DNA from 4 places in the Streptomyces sp. NPDC021212 genome. Region 1 is predicted to be linked to each of the others. Evidence: riboswitches for the same ligand, from Rfam matches in the RefSeq annotation. Region 1 holds a riboswitch; each other region holds the start of a gene.
The links. Region 1 has a riboswitch for cyclic di-AMP ahead of ACH4SI_RS21340 (M23 family metallopeptidase). Riboswitches for the same ligand answer to the same signal wherever they lie in the genome.

Region 1 (5,522 bases):
ATGACCGGACCCACTCGGGCCCGACCCGGGCGGGACCGGACACCGTATGATCTGGTCTAGACAACACCACCCGCAGATCTGAAGGGCAACACCATGGCTGAGCGCCGCGTCAACATCGGCTGGGCCGAGGGCCTGCACGCCCGTCCGGCGTCGATCTTCGTCCGTGCGGCGACCGCCGCCGGCGTCCCCATCACGATCGCCAAGGCGGGCGGCGCCCCGGTCAACGCCGCTTCCATGCTCGCCGTGCTCGGCCTGGGCGCTCAGGGCGGCGACGAGGTCGTGCTCGCCTCCGAGGCCGAGGACGCGGAGGTCGCGCTCGACCGTCTGGCGAAGCTCGTGGCCGAGGGTCTCGAGGAGCTTCCGGAGACCGTCTGATTCCGTCCGAATCGCATTTCTGCGCGGCGGGGCCGCGGTGAACCATTACGGATCACCGCGGCCCCGTTGTTTTTCCGCCTACGGAATTTCTTTGAGCCGCCTACCGGGCTGCTGTTAATTCCGGCCACTCGCCGTGTTTACGGATTGTTTCGAAGTTCTCACCTGGGACGCGTTTCGCCATCGGTATTCGGCCAGCGAACGCTCGGTGTGCGCGGCGACGAGCTCGCGGGCCCGGTCGGCGTCACCGCGCGCGACCGCGTCCACGATCGCCCCGTGCTCCGCCCAGGACTCGACGGCGCGCACCGACGGGTCCGCGCCCCCCGTCGGGCCCGGCGCGCCCTGCACGGCCTGCGCGCCGCGCGCCGCCTGCCGGGCCGGATCCACCGCGTACACCCACGCCGTCTTGCGCCGCAGCTGCACCAGCAGTCCCGCCAGGCTCGGGCTGCCGGACGCCTGGGCGAGCGTCTCGTGGAACCAGTCGCCCAGCGAGCGCAGCTCGCCCAGCCGGCCGCGCTCCGCCCGCTCCTGGCCGAGCCGGACCAGACCGCGCAGCACCTTCAGATGCCCCTCGGTGCGGCGCTGGGCGGCCCTGGCGGCCCCCAGCGGCTCCAGCAGGGCCCGGATGTCCAGGACGTCGGCCGCCTCCTTCTCGGACGGCTGCGCGACGCACGCGCCCGCATGCCGCCGGGTGGTGACGAAGCCCTCGGACTCCAGGGTGCGCAGCGCCTCGCGGACGGGCACCCGGGAGACCCCGTAGCGCCGGGCGAGCAGTTCCTCGGTCAGCCGGCTGCCGGGCGGGCAGGCACCGGAGATGATGTCGTCACGGATCGCCGCGCACACCGCGTGTGCCGAAATCCGGCGACCGCCCTGGAGCGCGGTCGTATCCCCGTTCACTTCCGGTCCCGCATTGTCGATCCTCCGCCTCAACCCCGCGAAACGCATCCGATTGACGCGCGTTCAGCGACTCTATTCGAAGCCGCCGGGATTTCCGATGGGCGAAGGAAATTCGGGGATATTTTTTGGTCACAGCGGAGCGGGCACGCCGAAGGCCCCGTCCGGGCGCGGACGGGGCCTTTCGACAGGAGGGGCGACGGGTCAGAGGTTGACACCGTGCGAGCGCAGGTACGACAGCGGGTCCATGTCCGAGCCGTACTCCGCCGTGGTGCGGGCCTCGAAGTGCAGGTGCGGGCCGGTGACGTTGCCGGTCGCGCCGGACAGGCCGATCTGCTGGCCGGGGGTGACCTTCTGGCCGACCGAGACGCCGATCGAGGAGAGGTGGCCGTACTGGGTGTAGGTGCCGTCGTTCATCTTGATGACGACGTTGTTGCCGTAGGAGCCACCCCAGCCCGCCTCGACGACCTCACCCATGCCCACCGAATGCACCTCGGTGCCGGTGGAGGCGCTGAAGTCGATCCCGGTGTGGCTGCCGGAGGACCACAGGCCGCTGGACGCCTGGTACCCCGTGGAGACGGAGGAGCCCTCGACGGGCGAGACGAACGTGTTGAGGCGCTTGCGCTCCTCCTCACGCGCGGCGCGCTCCTTGGCGTCGCGCTCCGCCTTGGCCTTCTTCGCGGCGGCCTCGGCCTTCCGTGCGGCCTCCTGGCGGGCCACGGCCTCGGCCTTGGCCTTGGCGGCGGCGAACTCGGCGGCGCTCTGCTGCGACTGGGCCTGCGCGTCGATCTGGTCGGAGAGACCGTCGCCCATCACCATTGCCTGGCGGAGACCGGTGTCCTGGGGAGACGGCGTCTCGCCGGTCGCGGCGAGGGCCGGGCCGGCGATGCCGGCGACGACGCCCGAGGCGACCGTGGTAATGCCGGCGATGTTGGCGCCGGTACGGACGGCGGCCTGGCTGGGACGTCGGTGCTTCCCGGCGGCACGGGTGAACGCCATGTGGTGGCGCACTCCTTTCCTTCCCTCTCGCCTACCGGGTTAGCTGACGGGTTCGGAGCAGGAAGGTCTCCTACGGGCCCCTCCCCCGGCCGGGGAAGGCGTCCGATTCACCCCAGGGACGTTTGGGTCCCCGGCTCCCCTGGCACTCGCACCATGGGACTCGGCGATGACTGTCCGTGCCGCGGGTGCGGCGGTATCCGGCGAACAGCCGCACTGACGCTAAACGGGCCGCGTTTCGATCACCAAACGGTTACGGGTTTTTGTTGTTCTCGCCACAAACCAAACAGCCCTCAAATCGGGCATAAGGGAGGACCCTGGCGTCGCACTCGACGCCAGGGTCCTTGTGGTGATACGGCGTTGGGCCGGGCCCCGGGACATATCGGGCCCGCCGGAACGCGGTTCAGCCGGTGATGACGCGCACCTCTCCGATGCCGAGCGCCTTGACCGGCTCCTCGATCTTCGAGGCGTCACCCACCAGGACGGTCACCAGCCGGTCGGCGGGGAAGGCGCTCACGACCGCCGCGGTCGCCTCCACCGTGCCCGCCTCGGCGAGCCGGGCGTACAGCTGTGCCTGGAAGTCGTCCGGCAGGTGCTGCTCGACCTGGTCGGCGAGCGTGCCCGCGACGGCGGCGGCCGTCTCGTACTTGAGCGGGGCGACACCGACGAGGTTCTGCACGGCGACGTCACGCTCGGCGTCCGTCAGCCCCTCCTCCTTCAGCGTCCGCAGCACCGTCCACAGGTCCTCCAGCGCCGGGCCGGTGACCTCGGTGGCCACCGAACCGCTGATCGCCAGCAGCGAGGCGCCCGCCGAGCCGCCGCCGGCCGGCGAGGGCGGCGTGGAGCGCAGCACCTGGCCGAAGGCGCGCACCCCGTAGGTGTAGCCCTTCTCCTCGCGCAGTACCCGGTCCAGACGGGAGGTGAGGGTGCCGCCCAGGCAGTAGGTGCCCAGCACCTGCGCGGGCCAGACGCGGTCGTGCCGGTCGGCGCCGATGCGCCCGATGAGCAGCTGGGTCTGGACCGCGCCGGGCCGGTCGACGATCACCACACGGCCGGTGTCGTCGGCGATGATCGGCGGGACCGAGCCCTGCGGAGCCGGGCCGCCGGTCCAGGCACCGAGGGTGTCGGCGAGCGCCTGGTCGAGGTCGACACCGGCCAGGTCGCCGACGACGACCGCGGTCGTGGTGGACGGCCGGATGTGCGCCTCGTAGAAGGCCCGCACCGCCGCGGCGTCGATGCCCTCGATGGTCTCCTCGGTGCCCTGGCGCGGCCGGGACATCCGCGATTCGGCCGGGAACAGCTCCTTGGCCAGGGCCATGGAAGCGCGGCGGGCCGGGTTGGCCAGCTCGTGCGGGATCTCGTCCAGCCGGTTGCGCACCAGCCGCTCGACCTCGCCGTCGGGGAAGGCGGGTGCGCGCAGGGCGTCGGCGAGCAGGCCGAGCGCCTTGGGCAGCCGGGAGACCGGCACCTCCAGGGAGACCCGGACGCCGGGGTGGTCCGCGTGGGCGTCCAGGGTGGCGCCGCAGCGCTCCAGCTCGGCGGCGAACTCCTCGGCGGTGTGCTTGTCGGTGCCCTCGGACAGGGCGCGCGCCATGATCGTGGCGACGCCCTCAAGCCCGGCCGGCTCGGTGTCCAGCGGGGCGTCGAGGTTGATCTCCACGGCGACGACCTGCTGGCCGGGGCGGTGGCAGCGCAGCACGGTGAGCCCGTTGGACAGCTCACTGCGCTCCGGCGCCGGGAAGGCCCACGGCCTGGGGGCGCCGCCCTGCGGCTGCGGGTGAAAGGTCATGGTGGCGGTGACGGCGTCGCTCACTGGGCCGCCTCCCCTTCTGCGTCGGTGTCGGCGGCTTCTGCGGCGTTGCCGGACTGGGCTGCCCGGTCTGCGTCCTCGGCGCCCCGGACGGGCTCGTAGACCAGCACGGCGCGGTTGTCGGGGCGCAGCCGCGCAGCGGCCACGGCCCGCACCTCCTCCGCGGTGATGTCCAGCACCCGTCCCACGGCGGTCAGGGCCAGCTGCGGGTCGCCGAACAGCACGGCGAACCGGCACAGCTCGTCGGCGCGGCCGCCGACGGTGGCCAGCCGGTCCAGCCACTCGCGCTCGATCTGCGCTTGGGCGCGCTCCATCTCCTGCGGCGTCGGGCCCTCCTCGGCGAAGCGGGCCAGCTCCTCGTCGACGGCGGCCTCGATGCCGGGCACCTCGACCCCGCCGGAGGTCTTCACGTCCAGCCAGCCCAGCGACGGCGCGCCCGCCAGCCGCAGCAGGCCGAACCCGGCGGCGACGGCCGTACGGTCGCGGCGCACCAGGCGGTTGTGCAGCCGGGAGGACTCGCCGCCGCCGAGGACGGTCAGCGCCAGGTCGGCGGCGTCGGCCTCACGGGTACCGTCGTGCGGCAGCCGGTACGCGGCCATCAGGGCGCGGGCGGGGACCTCCTCCTCCACGACCTCGCGCAGCTGCCCGCCGATGACGTCGGGGAGGGTGCCGTCGCGGGGCGGCCGCTTGCCCTCGTGGGAGGGAATGGTGCCGAAGTACTTCTCGATCCAGGCGAGCGTCTGCTCGGGGTCGATGTCGCCCACGACGGACAGCACCGCGTTGTTCGGCGCGTAGTACGTGCGGAAGAACTCCCGGGCGTCCTCCAGGGAGGCGGCGTCCAGGTCGGCCATCGAGCCGATGGGGGTGTGGTGGTACGGGTGGCCCTCGGGGTAGGCCATGGCGACGAGCTTCTCGAAGGCCGTGCCGTACGGGACGTTGTCGTAGCGCTGGCGGCGCTCGTTCTTGACGACGTCCCGCTGGTTCTCCAGGCTCTCGTCGTCCAGTGCGGTCAGGAGGGACCCCATGCGGTCCGCCTCCAGCCACAGCGCCAGCTCGAGCTGGTGGGCGGGCATCGTCTCGAAGTAGTTGGTGCGCTCGAAGCTCGTCGTGCCGTTGAGCGAGCCGCCGGCCCCCTGGACCAGCTCGAAGTGGCCGTTCCCCGTCACCTGGGCCGAGCCCTGGAACATCAGGTGCTCGAAGAGGTGGGCGAGGCCGGTACGCCCCTTGACCTCATGGCGTGAGCCGACGTCGTACCAGAGGCAGAGCGCGGCGACCGGGGTCAGGTGATCCTCGGAGAGCACTACCCGCAGGCCGTTGGCCAGACGGTGCTCGGTCGCTTTCAGGCCGCCGGAGCCGGCCTGTTGCGTGGCCGTGTGACCCATGGGCATGTACGTCCCTTCGATCGCGTGATGGAGCGCGTGCGAACCGTGTGATGAGCGCTTCTGTCACT
Region 2 (5,522 bases), on a different contig from region 1:
CCGCGCCCTCGGTGTCGATCTCTGATGGTCCGACAGTGGGCCTACCGGGTGATCTGTGCGCGCGCCTCCTCGATGTCAGGGATGTCCCTTCGTTGAATCGAATCGTCTGGTTTTCCGCGGATTCGGTTCTTCTGGAGGAAATTAAGTGAACATCGGAAAGAAGGTAGCTGTCCTGGCCGTCGCGGCAGGCGCTCTGGTCATGGGGAGTGCGGCGGGAGCGTCCGCCCACGGTTTCGGTGGCGGAGGTTTCGCCCCCTTCGGGACGATCCAGACCAACACGTGCGACGTGTCCACCGGCCCCATCGCCGCGGCCTCTGTGGCCGCCGCCACGGGTGAGATCTCGGTCGCCAACAACTGCATCAACTTCACCCAAGGCACCGCGGCCGTCCAGAGCAATGACTGCGACACGGCCACCGGCGCCATCGCGGCTGTCTCCGGGACTGCTCCCACGGGCGACATCACCGTCGGCAACAACTGCAGCAACATCGCCCTCGGCAACGGCGGCTAAGGCCGCAGCCAGCTGACGCTCTCCGAGCCCTGGCTGACGCCACGGCTCACCCCGCGGCCCCGGATGCCTGCCATCCGGGGCCGCTCGGCGTCCGGGCACGGTACGCACCCACATGGCCGCCACCGGCTCGCCCCGCGCCCCGGCACCCGGAAGCCTGATGACGGGGTCATGGACCAGCGAAAGCGAGAGAGGCCGTGCGGGTGCGAGGGAGCAGGGCTCGTACGGGCGTCCGTACGCCCGCCCGTACGCCCGTCGCCGAGCCCCCGGGCCCGGGCGCGGCCGCCGGAGTCGTCTCCGCCGAGGAGGCCGCCCAGGTGTCCTCGGGTCGCCGGCTGGCCCGCTGGACGCCCGCCGTCCTCCTGCTCGGCGGCGTCGCCTTCGACCTCGCCACCCCGGCCCCGTACACCGCCTCCCCCTTCTTCGCCGCGGCCCCGCTGGTCGCCGCCTCCCTCTTCCCGCTGCGGCAGACCATCCTCACGACGGTCCTCGCCCTCACCGCCGTATGCCTGCTGGCGGAGCTGCACGGCGTGAAGGACCCCACCCAGGCCGCGACCGAGATCGCCACGGTGGCCACCGTCTCCCTGCTCGCGCTCGTGATCAACCGCGTCGTCCGCCGAAGCGACCGGCGGCTGGCCTCGGCGCGCGGTATCGCGGAGGCGGCGCAGCGGGCCGTGCTGCCCGTGCCGCCCGCCCGCATCGCCGGGCTGGACGTCGCGGCGCGCTACGTGGCGGCCGAGCGGTACGCCGCGATCGGCGGCGACCTGTACGCGGTGCAGGACACCCCGCACGGCGTACGCCTCATCGTCGGGGACGTCCGCGGCAAGGGGCTCCAGGCCGTGGAGGTCGTCGCGGTCCTCGTCGGCGCCTTCCGGGAGGCCGCGGAGCAGGAGGCGACGCTGGAGGGGCTCGCGGGGCGGCTGGAGCGGGCGCTGCGGCGCGAGGGCGCGCGGCGGGCCGAGCTGGAGGCGTTCGAGGGGTTCACCACCGCCGTCCTCGGTGAGATCCCGCGCGGCGACTCCACCCTCCGCCTCATCAACCGCGGTCACCCCCCGCCGCTGCTGCTGCCCGGCGACGGCGAGGTACGGCCGCTGGAGCCGGAGTCGCCCGCGCTGCCGCTGGGGATGGGCGAACTGGGCGGCTGGCCCGACCGGGTGACGGAGCTGCGGTTCCCCGAGGACGCGACGCTGCTGCTGTTCACGGACGGGGTGACCGAGGCCCGCGACCCGCACGGCACGTTCTACGTCCCCGAGGAGCGGCTGCGCGGCCTCCGCTTCACCGGACCGGGCGGGCTGCTCGACGCGCTCGTGGACGACGTGGCGCTCCATACGGGAGGGGAGGCCTCGGACGACATGGCGCTCCTCGCGGTCCGGCGCCCGCCCGGACCGAACGGAACCACGGCCCCCACTCCGCACACGGACCGTAGTCGACCGTGACGACGACGCATAACGATTGACGCACGATCAGCTCGCCGGAGGTTTTTACCAACCCTTTTCAACTGGGGTGAAACGACCCCATCTGTCCCCTGTTGCTTACTAAGTTCATGCCAAAGCTACGCGGATTCTTCAGAAGAGCTTGGAATCATGTCGCGCTCTCTATTAACGTTCGATAACGCAGCGCGGTCACACAGCCGCCGCAGGGGCGGCACCGTGCGCCGTCGCCGAATCCCGTACGTGCAGCGCCAGCACCACCCTCGACACCACGCACACCAGCAGCACCGCCAGCACCAGGGAACCGGGGAACCACCACCTTGGGGTGAATCGGGTCGAACCTGACCCGTAGGAGACCTTCCTGCTCCGAACCCGTCAGCTAACCCGGTAGGCGAGAAGGAAGGAAAGGAGTGCGCCCCGGTGGCGTCCAACAGGTCCGTACTGGACCAAGCCCCGTACCGCTCAGCGGGTACCGGCCTCGGCACGGCGACCACGTACGGAGTCGGCTTCGACGCCGGCGCCCGGCCCGCGGTCGGCCTCGGAGCCGACGGAGGACCGGATGAGTCCTCCCTCGCCAAGGAAGCCGTCTGGGACGACTGGGACGAGTGGAACCCCACAGAGGAGTCCATCGCCCCGCTGCGCGGCAAGCACCGCGTCGGCAAGCAGCGCGGCGGGGCCATGGCCCGCAGCGGCGCCGTCCTCGGCGTCGGCGTCATCGCGGCGGTCGGCGCGGGCGGCATGGCCAGCGCCAAGGACCGGCCCGCGATACCGATCTCCATGCCGGACCTCTCCCACGTCGCCGACGAGGTCAAGGCTCAGCTGCCCGCCGCCAAGGACCTGCCCGGCATCGGCTCCCTGACGGGGGACGACGAGGGCTCCCAGACCACCGCGACCGCCCTCTCCACCAGCACCACCGACTCCGGCGAGGCGCTGCGCACCCGCATCCTGCGGCAGGCCGAGAGTCAGCAGACCGCGGCCGACGACGACAGACGCGACGCCGCGGTGCGGGCCGCCGCCAAGGCCGCCGCCGACGACGCGGCGCAGGCCGCGGCCAAGGCCCGCGACCTGGCGGCGCAGAAGAAGGCCGAGGCCGCCGCCAAGAAGAAGGCCGCCGAGGCGAAGGCGGAGGCCGAGAAGGAGGCCGCCGCGAAGGCCGCGGCCGCCAAGGCCGCAGCCGCGAAGGCCGCCGCCGCCAAGGCCGCCAGCGGGTGGGTCCTCCCCGTCGCCTCGTACACCTTGACCGCGGGCTTCGGCCAGGCCGGCGACCTGTGGTCCGCCGACCACACCGGCCAGGACTTCGCCGCCCCGACCGGCACCCCGGTCAAGGCGCTGCACAGCGGCACCATCACGCAGGCGGGCTGGGCCGGTTCGTACGGCTACCGCATCGTGCTCAAGCTCGATGACGGCACCGAGCTCTGGTTCTGCCACCTGTCGTCCATGGTCGTCACCTCGGGCAAGGTGTCCGCGGGCGAGACCATCGGCCGCGTCGGCGCCACCGGCAACGTCACCGGCCCCCACCTCCACCTGGAGGTCCGGCCCGGCGGCGGTTCCCCGATCGATCCGATGCCCTGGCTGCGCGACAAGGGGCTGAACCCGTGATCGGCGCGCTGAACGTCACCCGCGTGATCCACTCGATCCGCAGGGCCCTGATGGCCCGGCTGTAACGACGGCCCCCCTCGCTCCGGCGGCTCTGGCGCTCTCTCCCCCCTTGACGCCAGGGCCGCCGGTTCCTTTTCTGCCCCCAAGGGCGGAATACACCCCTCCGTCGCGGGCGTTGGAGCAACGTATGACTGAGACCCGCAAGACCATCGGCAATCTGTCCGTCTTCCCGCTCTCCCTGGGCGGCAATGTCTTCGGCTGGACGGCCGACGAGGCCGAGTCCTTCGAGGTACTCGACGCCTACGTGGCGGCGGGCGGCAACTTCATCGACACCGCCGACGTCTACTCGGCCTGGGCCCCCGGCAACCAGGGCGGCGAGTCCGAGACCGTCCTCGGCAAGTGGTTCGCCTCCCGCGGCAACCGCGACGACATCGTCCTCGCCACCAAGGTCGGAGCGGGCTCCCCGGAGCCCCGCGGACTCTCCTCCGCCGCCATCAAGTCCGGTCTGGACGAGTCCCTCCAGCGCCTGGGCACCGACTACGTCGACCTCTACTACACCCACTACGACGACCCGTCGGTGCCGGTCGAGGAGATCATCTCCACCCTGGACGAGCTGGTGAAGGCGGGCAAGATCCGCGAGATCGCCGCCTCCAACATCTCCGCCGAGCGCCTCGAAGCCTCGCTGACATTTTCCGCCCAGGAGAATCTGGCCCGCTACGTCGCCCTCCAGCCCCACTACAACCTGGTCTCGCGCGACACCTTCGAGGGCGAACTGGCCGACGTCGCCGCCCGCCACGGCCTGGCGACGCTCCCGTACTACGCCCTCGCGTCCGGCTTCCTCACCGGCAAGTACCGCCCCGGCACCACGGTCGACAGCGCCCGCTCCACCGGCGCCGCCAAGCACCTGGAGACGGAGCGCGGCCAGAAGGTCCTCGCCGCCCTGGACGACGTGGCCGCCAACCACAACGCCGACCACGCCACCGTCGCCCTGGCCTGGCTCGCCGCCCGGCCGACCGTCGTCGCCCCCGTGGCCAGCGCCCGCGTCCCCGCCCAGCTCCCCGCCCTGCTGGCCTCCGTCGACCTCCAGCTCACCCGCCCCGAGCTGGACCTCCTGACGTCCGCCTCGGACTGACGCCCGCTGCTTGTCGCGGCGGGGCCGCCGCGTCCGCGCCGCGTTGACGCCCCGCGCCGATCGCTGCGCGTGTGCGCTGGGAGTCCCGGGGCGACATGCACGCGCCCGGAGACTCCCAGCTTTTTTACTTCTTAAGCCGCCTCAGTCGTCGTCGGTGGTGGTGTTGAAGCAGCTGATATTGATCACGACGGTCTGGTTGGCGACCGGGGAGTTGTCCCCGACGTCCCCGGTGGTGATGCCACCGTTGGCGAGGCTGATGTCGCCGACGCTGCACGACTGGACGCTGACGGGGGGAGGCGTAGTCTCGTGCTCCATGCCATGGGCGGAGGCCGTGCCGGTCCCGAGGAGCACCAGGCTGCCGGCGGTCGCGGCCAGGAAGGCCACCTTCTTCGCGATCTGCATGATTCCTCCGTGTGAAACGCAGTCGGATGTCGACTGTCACTTCAGATTTAAGAGAGAAAATCGTGAAAAAGTCCTGAGCGAGACGCCGGAGTTGATCCAGACGGCCCAAGGATTGACCGTGGGTCACCTCCAATGGCGCAGCGACGCCCCCGCGGTGCCCCCTGAGTACGCCGTGATCGTGGACGGGGCCGACACGCGGTGGTCCTTGACGGCCGGGCTGAAGCTCGTTGTCCAGCCGGTGGCCGGTTCGAGCTTCCGCAGCAGATTGACCGCACCCGCCGCCCGTCAGCGCGTATCAGGACGCCCCTACGCCCCGCGCCGATCGGCAAGCACCCACGAAGCGGCGGCGACCCCACCGGCGACCCCGAAGACGGACGGCCACGCCCCGACCTTCTTCGCCAGCGGATGCGACCCGGCGAACGCGGCCACGTACAACCCGCTCAACGCGGCCGCC
Region 3 (5,522 bases), on a different contig from region 1:
TCGCCCGCCGCGTCGCGAACCCACTCGCACCGGAAGCGGCACCTGAACCGGCACCGGACCCGGACCGCGAGCGCGACGACGAGAACCCCGACGACAGTCCCGACCCGGCGCCCGACATGGCGCCCATCGTCGCCGACGGGGTCGCGGGGCCGGTGCGCCGCCACTGCACGTACTGGTCGGGGATCTCCTCCAGGAAGCGGGACGGCGGGTTGTACGCGGGCTGGCCCCAGGCGCTGCGCATCGTCGACCGGGACAGATACAGCCGCTCGCGGGCGCGCGTGATCCCGACGTACGCCAGCCGCCGCTCCTCCTCCAGCTCCTTGGTCTGGCCGAGCGCGCGCATGTGCGGGAAGACCCCGTCCTCCATGCCGCTGAGGAAGACGACCGGGAACTCAAGACCCTTGGCCGTGTGCAGGGTCATCAGGGTGATGACCCCGGCGCCCTCCTCGTCCTCGTCGGGGATCTGGTCGGAGTCGGCGACGAGCGCGACCTGCTCCAGGAAGTCCGCGAGCGTGCCGGGGTTCTCCTCGCCCCGGTCCTGCTCGAACTCCAGGGCCACGGAGGCCAGCTCCTGGAGGTTCTCGATGCGGGTCTCGTCCTGCGGGTCGGTGGACGCCTGCAGCTCCGCCAGATAGCCGGTGCGCTCCAGCACGGCCTCCAGGACGGTCGCCGGGCCCGCGCCCGACTCCACGATGGTCCGCAGCTCCTCCATGAGCGTGTTGAACCGCTTCACCGCGTTCGCCGAGCGGGCCGCCATGCCGTACGCCTCGTCGACGCGGCGCAGCGCCTGCGGGAAGGTGATCTTCTCGCGCGCCGCGAGCGCGTCGATCATCGCCTCGGCGCGGTCGCCGATGCCGCGCTTGGGCACGTTCATGATGCGGCGCAGCGGGACGGCGTCCTCGGGGTTGGCCAGCACGCGCAGGTACGCGAGGACGTCGCGGACCTCCTTGCGCTCGTAGAAGCGGACCCCGCCGACGACCTTGTACGGCAGCCCGACCCGGATGAAGACCTCTTCGAAGACACGGGACTGGGCGTTGGTGCGGTAGAAGACCGCGACATCCCCGGCCCGGGCGTCCCCCGCGTCCGTCAGCCGGTCGATCTCGTCGGCGACGAACTGGGCCTCGTCGTGCTCGGTGTCCGCGACGTAGCCGGTGATGGTGGCGCCGGTGCCGGCCTCGGTCCACAGGTTCTTCGGGCGGCGGTTCTCGTTGCGCTCGATGACGGCGTTGGCCGCGCTCAGGATGGTCTGGGTGGAGCGGTAGTTCTGCTCCAGCAGGATCGTCCGCGCATCCGGATAGTCCTCCTCGAACTGGAGGATGTTACGGATCGTGGCGCCCCGGAACGCGTAGATCGACTGGTCGGCGTCGCCCACGACGCACAGCTCCCCGGCCTCCTCCTCATCCGTGCCCACCAGCTCGCGCACCAGCGTGTACTGAGCGTGGTTGGTGTCCTGGTACTCGTCGACCAGGACGTGCCGGAAGCGGCGGCGGTAGTGCTCGGAGACGTCCGGGAACGCCTGGAGCAGATTGACCGTGGTCATGATGATGTCGTCGAAGTCGAGGGCGTTGGCCTCGCGCAGCCTCGACTGGTACATCGCGTACGCCTCGGCGAGCGTCTTCTCGAAACCGTCCGCCGCCTGACCGGCGAAGGTCTCCTCGTCGATCAGCTCGTTCTTCAGGTTGGAGATCTTGGCGCTGAACGACTTCGGCGGGAACTTCTTCGGGTCCAGGTCGAGATCCCGGCACACCAGGGCCATCAGCCGCTTCGAGTCGGCGGCGTCGTAGATCGAGAACGATGAGGTGAAGCCCAGCTTCTTCGACTCGCGGCGCAGGATGCGCACGCACGCGCTGTGGAACGTCATCACCCACATCGCGTTCGCCCGCGGTCCGACCAGTTCCCCGACCCGCTCCTTCATCTCGCCCGCCGCCTTGTTGGTGAAGGTGATGGCGAGGATCTGGCCGGGGTGCACCTGGCGGGTGCCGAGCAGATACGCGATGCGGTGGGTGAGCACCCGGGTCTTGCCGGACCCGGCCCCGGCGACGATCAGCAGCGGCGAGCCCGTGTGCTCCACGGCGGCCCGCTGCTGCTCGTTCAGCCCCTCCAGCAGCGCCGTCGGGTCGACGGCGGGGCGGGCCGCGCCGTCCCGGTAGTACGCCTCTCTGGGCCCGCTCGGCACCGGCGCGTCGAATGCGCCCGTGAAGAGGTGGTGCGGCACCTCCTCGCCGCCTGAACCGCCTGAAGCACCGCCTGAACCGCCGGCGGGGCCCGGGTAGGCGGAATCCTCGGGCGGCGGAGGCTCCTCGTCCGGAGGCCCGAGGTTCGCCAGGAAGCTGTCGTCAAAGAGGCTGCTCATCGCTCACCGATTTTAGGCGGCCCTACTGACAGCCTACGCATGGACTGCATATGGATGTCACGAAACGGTTTCGGGCAAAACGACCACCAGCCTTCACAGGAGCCCCACGAGTTGGCTACCGTCCTCCCTCAGGCAGCTCGTACACCCGTCGGCGAACCGCGCCGGCCCGGGCGGCCTCCGCCGAGTCCGGTCGCGCCGCAAGGCAGCCGGAGCCGGGGACCCAAACGCAACACCGGGGTGAATCGGCCCGAGCCGCGATACGACGCGTACATCACGTACGACGTGTCGTCCGCCCGCGCACGGCCGTAGGGCAGCCTTCCGTACCGCCCGAACCCGTCAGCTAACCCGGTAGGCGGTCCACGGAAGGAGTCGCCTCCCTTGGCGTCGCACCGCAAGCCGCGGACCCGAATACCCACCGCCGCCTCCTCCACCGGGCGCCGTACGGCCGTCGGATTCACCACCGCCGCCCTCGCGTCCGTCACCCTCCTCTCCCAGACCGCGAACGCCGCACCGGGCGACCCGAAGCCCGGCGCCACACAGTCGATCGAGGCGGTCAAGGAGAAGGTGGACACCCTCTACCACCAGGCGGAAACCGCCACCCAGCAGTACAACGCCGCCAAGGATCGCTCCGCGGGGCAGCGCACCAAGGTCGACCGGCTGCTGGACGATGTCGCCAAGAACACGGAGAAGCTCAACGAGGCCCGCCGCACCCTCGGCACCTACGCCGCGGCCCAGTACCGCAACGGCGGCATGACCTCGACCGCGAGCCTGCTCTTCTCCAACAACCCGCAGGACATCTTCGACCAGTCCCATCTGATGAACCGGATGGCCGGTTCGGAGAAGCGGGCCGTCGACGACTTCCAGACGCAGGCCGCGAAGGCCGCCAAGGAGCGCGGCGAGGCCGCCAAGAGCCTGGCGTCGCTGACCGAGACCCAGAAAGAGCTGAAGGCCAAGAAGAAGTCCGTCCAGGACAAGCTCGCGCAGGCCCGCCGGCTGCTGGCGAATCTGACCGCCAAGGAGAAGGCGCGACTGGCGGCGATCGAGAAGAAGAAGGCCGAGGAGGCGCGGCGCAAGGCCGCCGAGCTGGCCGAGAAGCAGCGGGAGGCCGCGGCCCGGCAGAAGGCGCAGGAGCAGGAGCAGCAGTCGAGCGGCAGTTCCTCTTCCGGTTCCGGAAGCAGTTCCGGCTCGTCCGGCTCGTCCGGCTCCACGTCCACCTCCACGAGCACCACCAAGGGGGCCAAGGCGGTCGACTTCGCGGAGTCCCAGCTCGGCAAGCCGTACGTCTGGGGCGCCACCGGCCCCAACTCCTACGACTGCTCAGGACTCACCCAGGCCGCCTGGAAGGCCGCCGGTGTCTCGCTGCCGCGCACCACGTTCGACCAGGTGAAGGTCGGCACGCGCGTCTCCACCTCCGACCTCAAGCCCGGTGACCTCGTCTTCTTCTACGACGACATCAGCCACGTCGGCCTCTACATCGGCGACGGGATGATGATCCACGCGCCGAAGCCGGGCGATGTGGTGAAGAAGGCGCCGATCACCGAGATGCCGATCTACGGAAGCGTGCGGCCTGCCTAGCCACGGTAAGCGGGGGTGGCCGCACGGTGAGCGATCGCGCTCGGGCAGCCACCCCCGCTTCCGGGTCACGTGCCCGGCTTACGCCCGTACACGTACACGTCGTCGCCGTTCCGCAACAGGCTCCAGTACTTCTTCGCGTCGCCGGAACGCATGTTGACGCAGCCATGGGAGCCGGGTGGCGACCACACGCTTCCCGCGATGGAGTGGAAGGCCTGGCCGCCGTCGAAGAACTGGCTGTACGGCATGGCCACGTGGTAAATCGTCGACCAGTGGTCGATGTCCCGCCAGTAGATCCTTTTCAGCCCGGTGCGGGTCTCGTACTTGTCCCGCCCGGTACGCACCGGCACCGGCCCGAACGTGAGCCGCGAACCGTCCTGCACCCAGCTGAGCTGCCGGGTGAGGTCGACGCAGGCGATGCGGCCCTTGTTGGTGGGGCACTTGCGCGCCGCGTTGGGGTTGTGCCCCGCCGCCTTCTGCGCGTTGATCAGCTTCATGACGCCCCAGGTGACGGGGCCCGCGTAGCCGACGGACGGGCTTATGCCGTGGCTGATCTGGAATCTCTGCGTCGCGCGGCAGTCCCCCGAGGACTGCCGACCGTCGACGGGCCGGCCGAGGAACTTCTCGACCTGCTTCTGATACGGACCCGCGCCCGCCGTGCACGACGTCGCCGCCTGCGCCGGTGCCGCGCCCAGTGCGACGGACAGCGGCACCACCATGCCCGCCGTGCCCAAGACGACCGCCGTACGGCGGCGCCATGCCCGCCACGCCCCGAACCCTGCCTTTACCCCCATTGCGCGCTCCCTCCGGGCTTGCCCTTGACGGGTAAGACAGTCGAAGAGTGCGTCGGGTTGCGCTTACAGGTGCGATTTCCCCCATTCCGCCCCTTCCCACCCCCGGGTTGGCCCAGCAGGGGCGGGGCCGGGACTCCGGCGGATCAGGTCCAGAGGACGGCGATGAAGATGTTCACCGTCGTCAGCGCGCCGACCGCGCCGAATACCGCGGGCTCCACCTTCTCCTCGTCCCGCTTCACGTAGACCAGGCCCAGGATCACGACCAGCAGCGCCAGCTTGACGCCGATCTTGACCGTGTTGACGGTCTGATCGTCCGCCTGATTCAGCCCGACCAGCGCGGCGCCCGTGACCAGCATGGTCAGGGCCCCGTGCAGCATCCCCGGCGTCATCCGCGCGCCGTCCCCGCGTATCGCCGTGAGCTGGGAGAGGAAGCCCCCCAGCAGGGCGGCGATGCCGACGATGTGCAGGCCGACGAACACATTGATGAGTACGTCCATGGCACCGGACACTAGCGCCGCACATATCACCGTCAGTCACCCGGGTGCACCCCGAACGGCACATCGGTCACAGCCGCCCCGATCCCGCCCTCCCCACGCCGCCCCCGTGATCAGCAGGCGCCACCGGGAGGACGAATCCGTCCACCTCCGTTCATCCCAGCGCGCCGCGCCGCCGACCGGCCTAGCTTCCCCTCCAGACACAACAACCCCCGTACCCGCACGAAAGGTGAATCGCCGCAGTGGCGCCGCAGCCCCCCATGAAGCCGAAGCAGCGGCACCGCTCGTCGCTCGCCGGCACCACCATCC
Region 4 (5,522 bases), on a different contig from region 1:
GCCCGGCTGCACCGCGCACTGGAAGAAGGGGACGAGGGGCTGCTCGCCACCGGGGTCGAGGAACTGCTGCGCTACGACGGCCCGGTGGAGATGGCCACCTGGCGGTTCGCCACCGAGCCGGTCACCCTCGGCGGCCGGCACATTGCCGAGGGGGAACCGGTGCTGGTGGTGCTCGCCGCCGCCGACCGCGACCCCGAGCGCTTCACCGACCCCGATGTCCTCGATCTCGGCCGCACCGACAACCAGCACCTCGGCTACGGTCACGGCATCCACTACTGTCTGGGCGCCCCGCTGGCCCGCCTGGAGGCACAGACCGCGCTCGCCACCCTGCTGCGCCGGCTGCCCGACCTCCGACTGGCAGTGGAGCCGGACGCCTTGCGCTGGCGCGGCGGGCTCATCATGCGTGGACTGCGCACCCTCCCGGTGACCTGGGGAGAGTGACATCCGATCAGGCGTGTGACCGTGGCGTGACCTCCAATACACCGGCTTGTGATGATCCTGTGGCCTCGCTATGTTCAACCGACAAACGAGCCCCACACGAGAGGCGATTCGCATGCTTTCCGGGAACGGACGTCACCGCCGCCCCCGCCAGGCTCCGGCCATCGTCGTCGCGGCGGGGGTGACCGGCGCGAGCATCGCCATCCCGCTCCTGGGGGCGACCGGCGCCCAGGCCGCCCCCGCGTCCACGTGGGACCGGGTCGCCGAGTGCGAGAGCGCCGGGATGTGGAGCGCCAACGAGGGCAACGGCTTCTACGGCGGTCTTCAGCTGACCCTCGACATGTGGAAGAAGTACGGCGGCACCGGCTACGCCCCGCGCCCCGATCTCGCCAGCCGCTCCCAGCAGATAGCCGTCGCCGAATCGATCCTCGGCGACCGCGGCCCGGACGCCTGGCCCAGCTGTGCGCTGAACGCCGGGCTGACCGCCGACGGCGACAGCCCGGACGTGAACCCGGGCAGTACGGCACGCCCCTCCCAGCAGGCCCCGCAGCCCGGCGACTCGGACCGGGACTCCGGCGGGGTGGAGCGGAACCATGTCTCCAAGGCGCCCGCCGCGCCGGACGACGACGCGCCCTCGCCGTCCCCTTCTTCTTCCGGCGCGTCCGACCCCTCGTCGTCCCCTTCCTCCGGTGGGGAGACCTCCGAAGAACCCTCCGAGACTCCCTCTGAAACCCCGTCCGAGACCCCCTCCGCGGGTGCCTCGGACCCGGCTGACTCCGGTGAGCACCGGGGCGAGTCGGACCAAGACGCGCGGCCGAGCGACCGCGCCTCGCGCGGCGGGGCCGATCGTGTCGAAAACCCCACGGATGGCGGCTACACGGTGCGTCGGGGTGACAACCTTTCAGCAATCGCCGAAAAGCAGGAATTGGGCGGCGACTGGCGTCGGCTCTACGCGTCCAACGAGAAGCTGATCGGAGCCGATCCGGATCTCATCATCCCTGGTCAGCGGCTTGACCTCACCATCAGGGGCCAGTAGTTCGGGGGGATTTGCCCGATCTGGCGCCGGTGAGACATACCTCTCGTCACATTTTCCCGCCCGTCCCTCGTGTCCGGTCTCTCCATACCCGGCCCCACCTGCACCAATGTGGGCCGAGTGAGATCGATAACGTACCTCTTCGCTGCGATAAGGGTGTTTGAACGTTTCCCTGAGGTGTGTTTAACGTCTTTCCGCTCGCCACCAAGCGAGCACCGTCGACCGTCACGCCGAGTCCTGCCGGCGGTCGTCCGGTACCGACGCGCCAGCGCCGAAGGCAGGAGCGGGGGACCCAAGGTAAGTGCCGCGAGGCCAGCGGAATCGGCCGAACGGCTAGGGGTGAAGCAGGGTGCGGACCCCGCACCCGGCCGGGCAACTCACGCCCGAACCCGACAGCTCACCTCGTAGGCGTCGGTGAGGAAACGAACGAACATGTCCAACGCTCAGGGCAAGCACCGTCGTCCGTCCAAGGCCACTCGTATCGCAGCGTTCGCCGGTCTCGCCGGTGCCGCCGTGGCCGCCCCGCTCATCGGGGCTACGTCCGCCTCTGCCGCCACCACGTCCCAGTGGGACCAGGTCGCGCAGTGCGAGTCCGGCGGCAACTGGTCGGTCAACACCGGCAACGGGTACTACGGCGGCCTGCAGTTCTCCTCCTCCACCTGGGCCGCCTACGGCGGTACCGCCTACGCTCCCACCGCTGACAGGGCCGGTAAGGCCCAGCAGATCCAGGTGGCCGAGAAGGTCCTCTCCAGCCAGGGCAAGGGCGCCTGGCCGGTCTGCGGCAAGGGTCTGACCGCCGGCGGCGCCCCGTCCGCCCCCGCGCAGTCCACCCCGTCGCAGAGCCAGTCCGACTCCTCGCAGTCGGCCCCGGCCGCCAAGCAGAAGGCCGCGCCCCGCAGCGCGCCCGAGCACGCCGCGCGCGGCGAGGCCCGTGGTCCGGTCAAGAAGGGCGACGGCGAGTACAAGGTCAAGTCCGGTGACACCCTTGGCAAGATCGCCAAGACCGAGGACGTCAAGGGAGGCTGGAAGAAGCTCTACGACCTCAACAAGAACGTCATCCAGAAGGCCGACCTGATCTTCCCCGGCCAGCAGCTCCACCTGAGCTGAGCCGCCCCACCCTCTTGACGAGCCCCGGCCGGGTGTGCCGCCCCCCACGGTGCACCCCGCCGGGGCTTCGGTGCGGTTAGGCTCATGCTGCTACCGCAGACACATACGAAGGAGATCCTCGTGCCGTCCATCGACGTCGTCGTAGCTCGCGAGATCCTCGACTCGCGAGGGAACCCCACGGTCGAGGTCGAGGTCGGCCTCGACGACGGCAGCACCGGCCGTGCCGCCGTCCCGTCCGGCGCCTCCACCGGCGCCTTCGAGGCCCTCGAACTCCGTGACGGCGACAAGAACCGCTATGGCGGCAAGGGCGTGGAGAAGGCCGTCCTCGCCGTCATCGAGCAGATCGGCCCCGAGCTGGTCGGATATGACGCCACCGAGCAGCGCCTGATCGACCAGGCGATGTTCGACCTGGATGCCACTCCGGACAAGTCCTCGCTCGGCGCCAACGCCATCCTGGGCGTCTCCCTCGCCGTGGCGCACGCCGCCTCCGAGGCGTCCGACCTGCCCCTTTTCCGATACCTCGGTGGCCCGAACGCGCACCTGCTGCCGGTCCCGATGATGAACATCCTCAACGGCGGCTCGCACGCCGACTCCAATGTGGACATCCAGGAGTTCATGATCGCGCCGGTCGGTGCGGAGTCCTTCTCCGAGGCGCTGCGCTGGGGTGCGGAGGTCTACCACACCCTGAAGGGCGTCCTGAAGGAGCGGGGCCTGTCCACCGGTCTCGGCGACGAGGGCGGCTTCGCGCCGAACCTCGACTCCAACCGGGACGCCCTGGACCTGATCGTCGAGGCCATCAAGAAGGCCGGCTACCAGCCCGGCCAGGACATCGCGCTCGCGCTCGATGTCGCCGCCTCCGAGTTCCACAAGGACGGCGTCTACCAGTTCGAGGGCAAGGACCGCACCGCGTCCGAGATGACCGCGTACTACGCCGAGCTGGTCGAGGCGTACCCGCTGGTCTCCATCGAGGACCCGCTGAACGAGGAGGACTGGGACGGCTGGAAGACGATCACCGAGCAGCTCGGTGACAAGGTCCAGCTGGTCGGCGACGACCTGTTCGTCACCAACCCCGAGCGGCTGGCCCGCGGCATCGAGAACGACACCGCGAACGCCCTGCTGGTCAAGGTCAACCAGATCGGCTCGCTGACCGAGACCCTCGACGCCGTCGAGCTGGCCCAGCGCAGCGGCTTCAAGTGCATGATGTCGCACCGCTCCGGTGAGACCGAGGACGTCACCATCGCCGACCTGGCCGTCGCCACCAACTGCGGCCAGATCAAGACCGGCGCCCCGGCCCGCTCCGAGCGGGTGGCCAAGTACAACCAGCTGCTGCGCATCGAGGAGATCCTGGACGACGCCGCGGTGTACGCGGGCCGCTCCGCGTTCCCGCGCTTCAAGGGCTGACCCTTCTCCAGCGTCAAAAGCGGACACGTCTGACGCATGTCCCCGGCCGCGGTCCCGTACCGTGGCCGGGGACGGCCGCTACTCCAGCGGGCACTGCTCAAGCGAAGTCATCACCGGGGAGGCGACGTGCCGGCGGATCGGTTCTCCACCGCGACCAGGCTCAAGGCGCTCGGCGAACACGCCGCCGCCCGGGTCTACCGTGCCCGGATCAAGCGCCGTCGCAGCCGGCTCACCGGCCGGGCCGCCCTCCTCGCACTGGTCGTCTGCTCACTGGTGGTCGCGCTGGCCTATCCCATGCGGCAGTACATCTCCCAGCGCTCGGAGATCGCCGACCAGCGCCGCCAGGCCCAGCGCGAGCGCGCCGAGGTGGCCAAGCTGCGCGAGCAGAAGGCCCGGCTGCGCGACCCCGCGTACATCGAGCGGCAGGCCCGCGAGCATCTGCACTATCTGATGCCGGGCGAGACCGGCTTCAGCATGGTGGACCCCGACGCCAGGGCCGAGCACTCCACCGACCAGGGCGCGGCCGACCGCCCCTGGTACACCAACCTCTGGGACACCGTGGACGCGGCGGACGCGCCGAAGGCGGCCGCCGAGCGCCGCTGACGCGCCGCGCCGGCCCGTCACGGTCGCACCCGGTCCGACACCGAGCGAAGAGAACTTTTCCCCTCATGGACACGCCCCCTCCGCAGACGGAGCCCACCGCGCCCACCGACGCGGACATCGCCGCCGTCAAGGAGCAGCTGAACCGCGTACCGCGGGGCCTGCGCGCCGTCGCGCACCGCTGCCCCTGCGGCAACCCCGATGTCGTCGAGACCGCGCCGCGCCTCGAGGACGGGACACCGTTCCCCACCCTCTACTACCTGACCTGCCCGCGCGCCGCGTCCGCGATCGGGACGCTGGAGGCGGAGGGCGTGATGAAGGAGATGACGGCCCGGCTGGGCAGCGACCCCGAGCTGGCCGCCGCCTACCGCGCCGCCCACGAGGACTACATCGCGCGCCGCGACGCCATCGAGGAGCTGAAGGGCTTCCCCAGCGCGGGCGGCATGCCGGACCGGGTGAAGTGCCTGCACGTCCTGGTCGGCCACTCCCTCGCGGCCGGGCCCGGGGTCAATCCGCTGGGCGACGAGGCGATCGCGCTGCTGCCGGAGTGGTGGCGCAAGGGCCCGTGCGTGAGCCCGTGCGCAGCCGCCGAGACGGAGCGGGAGGAGACCGCATGACGCGCGTCGCGGCCGTGGACTGCGGCACCAACTCGATCCGGCTGCTGGTCGCCGACGCCGACCCGGCCACGGGCGAGCTGACCGAGCTGGACCGCCGGATGAAGATCGTCCGGCTGGGCCAGGGCGTGGACCGCACCGGTCGGCTGGCCCCCGAGGCGCTGGAGCGCACCTTCGCCGCGTGCCGGGAGTACGCGGAGGTCATACGCGAGCTGGGCGCCGAGCGCGTCCGCTTCGCCGCCACCTCGGCCTCGCGGGACGCCGAGAACCGCGAGGAGTTCGTGCGCGGCGTCGTGGACATCCTGGGTGTCGAGCCCGAGGTGATCACC

Region 2: linked by a shared signal. The riboswitch ahead of ACH4SI_RS14495 (M23 family metallopeptidase) and the one ahead of ACH4SI_RS21340 (M23 family metallopeptidase) in region 1 are both predicted to bind cyclic di-AMP.
Region 3: linked by a shared signal. The riboswitch ahead of ACH4SI_RS35035 (NlpC/P60 family protein) and the one ahead of ACH4SI_RS21340 (M23 family metallopeptidase) in region 1 are both predicted to bind cyclic di-AMP.
Region 4: linked by a shared signal. The riboswitch ahead of ACH4SI_RS36800 (transglycosylase family protein) and the one ahead of ACH4SI_RS21340 (M23 family metallopeptidase) in region 1 are both predicted to bind cyclic di-AMP.

What each region holds. Positions count from the first base shown of each region.
Region 1 is NZ_JBIRPZ010000007.1:415,005-420,526, forward strand. It holds gene ACH4SI_RS21330 (HPr family phosphocarrier protein) at 94-375, shown strand; gene ACH4SI_RS21335 (GntR family transcriptional regulator) at 490-1,269, opposite strand; gene ACH4SI_RS21340 (M23 family metallopeptidase) at 1,471-2,265, opposite strand; cyclic di-AMP (ydaO/yuaA leader) riboswitch at 2,279-2,441, opposite strand; gene ACH4SI_RS21345 (M16 family metallopeptidase) at 2,666-4,051, opposite strand; gene ACH4SI_RS21350 (M16 family metallopeptidase) at 4,072-5,454, opposite strand.
Region 2 is NZ_JBIRPZ010000004.1:645,551-651,072, forward strand. It holds gene ACH4SI_RS14480 (DUF6227 family protein) at 1-25, shown strand, start outside; gene ACH4SI_RS14485 (hypothetical protein) at 146-508, shown strand; gene ACH4SI_RS14490 (PP2C family protein-serine/threonine phosphatase) at 709-1,941, shown strand; cyclic di-AMP (ydaO/yuaA leader) riboswitch at 2,214-2,344, shown strand; gene ACH4SI_RS14495 (M23 family metallopeptidase) at 2,356-3,534, shown strand; gene ACH4SI_RS14500 (aldo/keto reductase) at 3,722-4,666, shown strand; gene ACH4SI_RS14505 (hypothetical protein) at 4,808-5,068, opposite strand; partial or broken gene ACH4SI_RS14510 (hypothetical protein) at 5,375-5,522, opposite strand, start outside.
Region 3 is NZ_JBIRPZ010000016.1:166,212-171,733, reverse strand. It holds gene pcrA (DNA helicase PcrA) at 1-2,353, opposite strand, end outside; cyclic di-AMP (ydaO/yuaA leader) riboswitch at 2,537-2,724, shown strand; gene ACH4SI_RS35035 (NlpC/P60 family protein) at 2,732-3,928, shown strand; gene ACH4SI_RS35030 (L,D-transpeptidase) at 3,994-4,719, opposite strand; gene ACH4SI_RS35025 (hypothetical protein) at 4,863-5,216, opposite strand; gene ACH4SI_RS35020 (C40 family peptidase) at 5,474-5,522, shown strand, end outside.
Region 4 is NZ_JBIRPZ010000019.1:30,865-36,386, forward strand. It holds gene ACH4SI_RS36790 (cytochrome P450) at 1-441, shown strand, start outside; gene ACH4SI_RS36795 (transglycosylase family protein) at 554-1,474, shown strand; cyclic di-AMP (ydaO/yuaA leader) riboswitch at 1,731-1,897, shown strand; gene ACH4SI_RS36800 (transglycosylase family protein) at 1,904-2,578, shown strand; gene eno (phosphopyruvate hydratase) at 2,693-3,979, shown strand; gene ACH4SI_RS36810 (septum formation initiator family protein) at 4,106-4,582, shown strand; gene ACH4SI_RS36815 (DUF501 domain-containing protein) at 4,648-5,196, shown strand; gene ACH4SI_RS36820 (exopolyphosphatase) at 5,193-5,522, shown strand, end outside.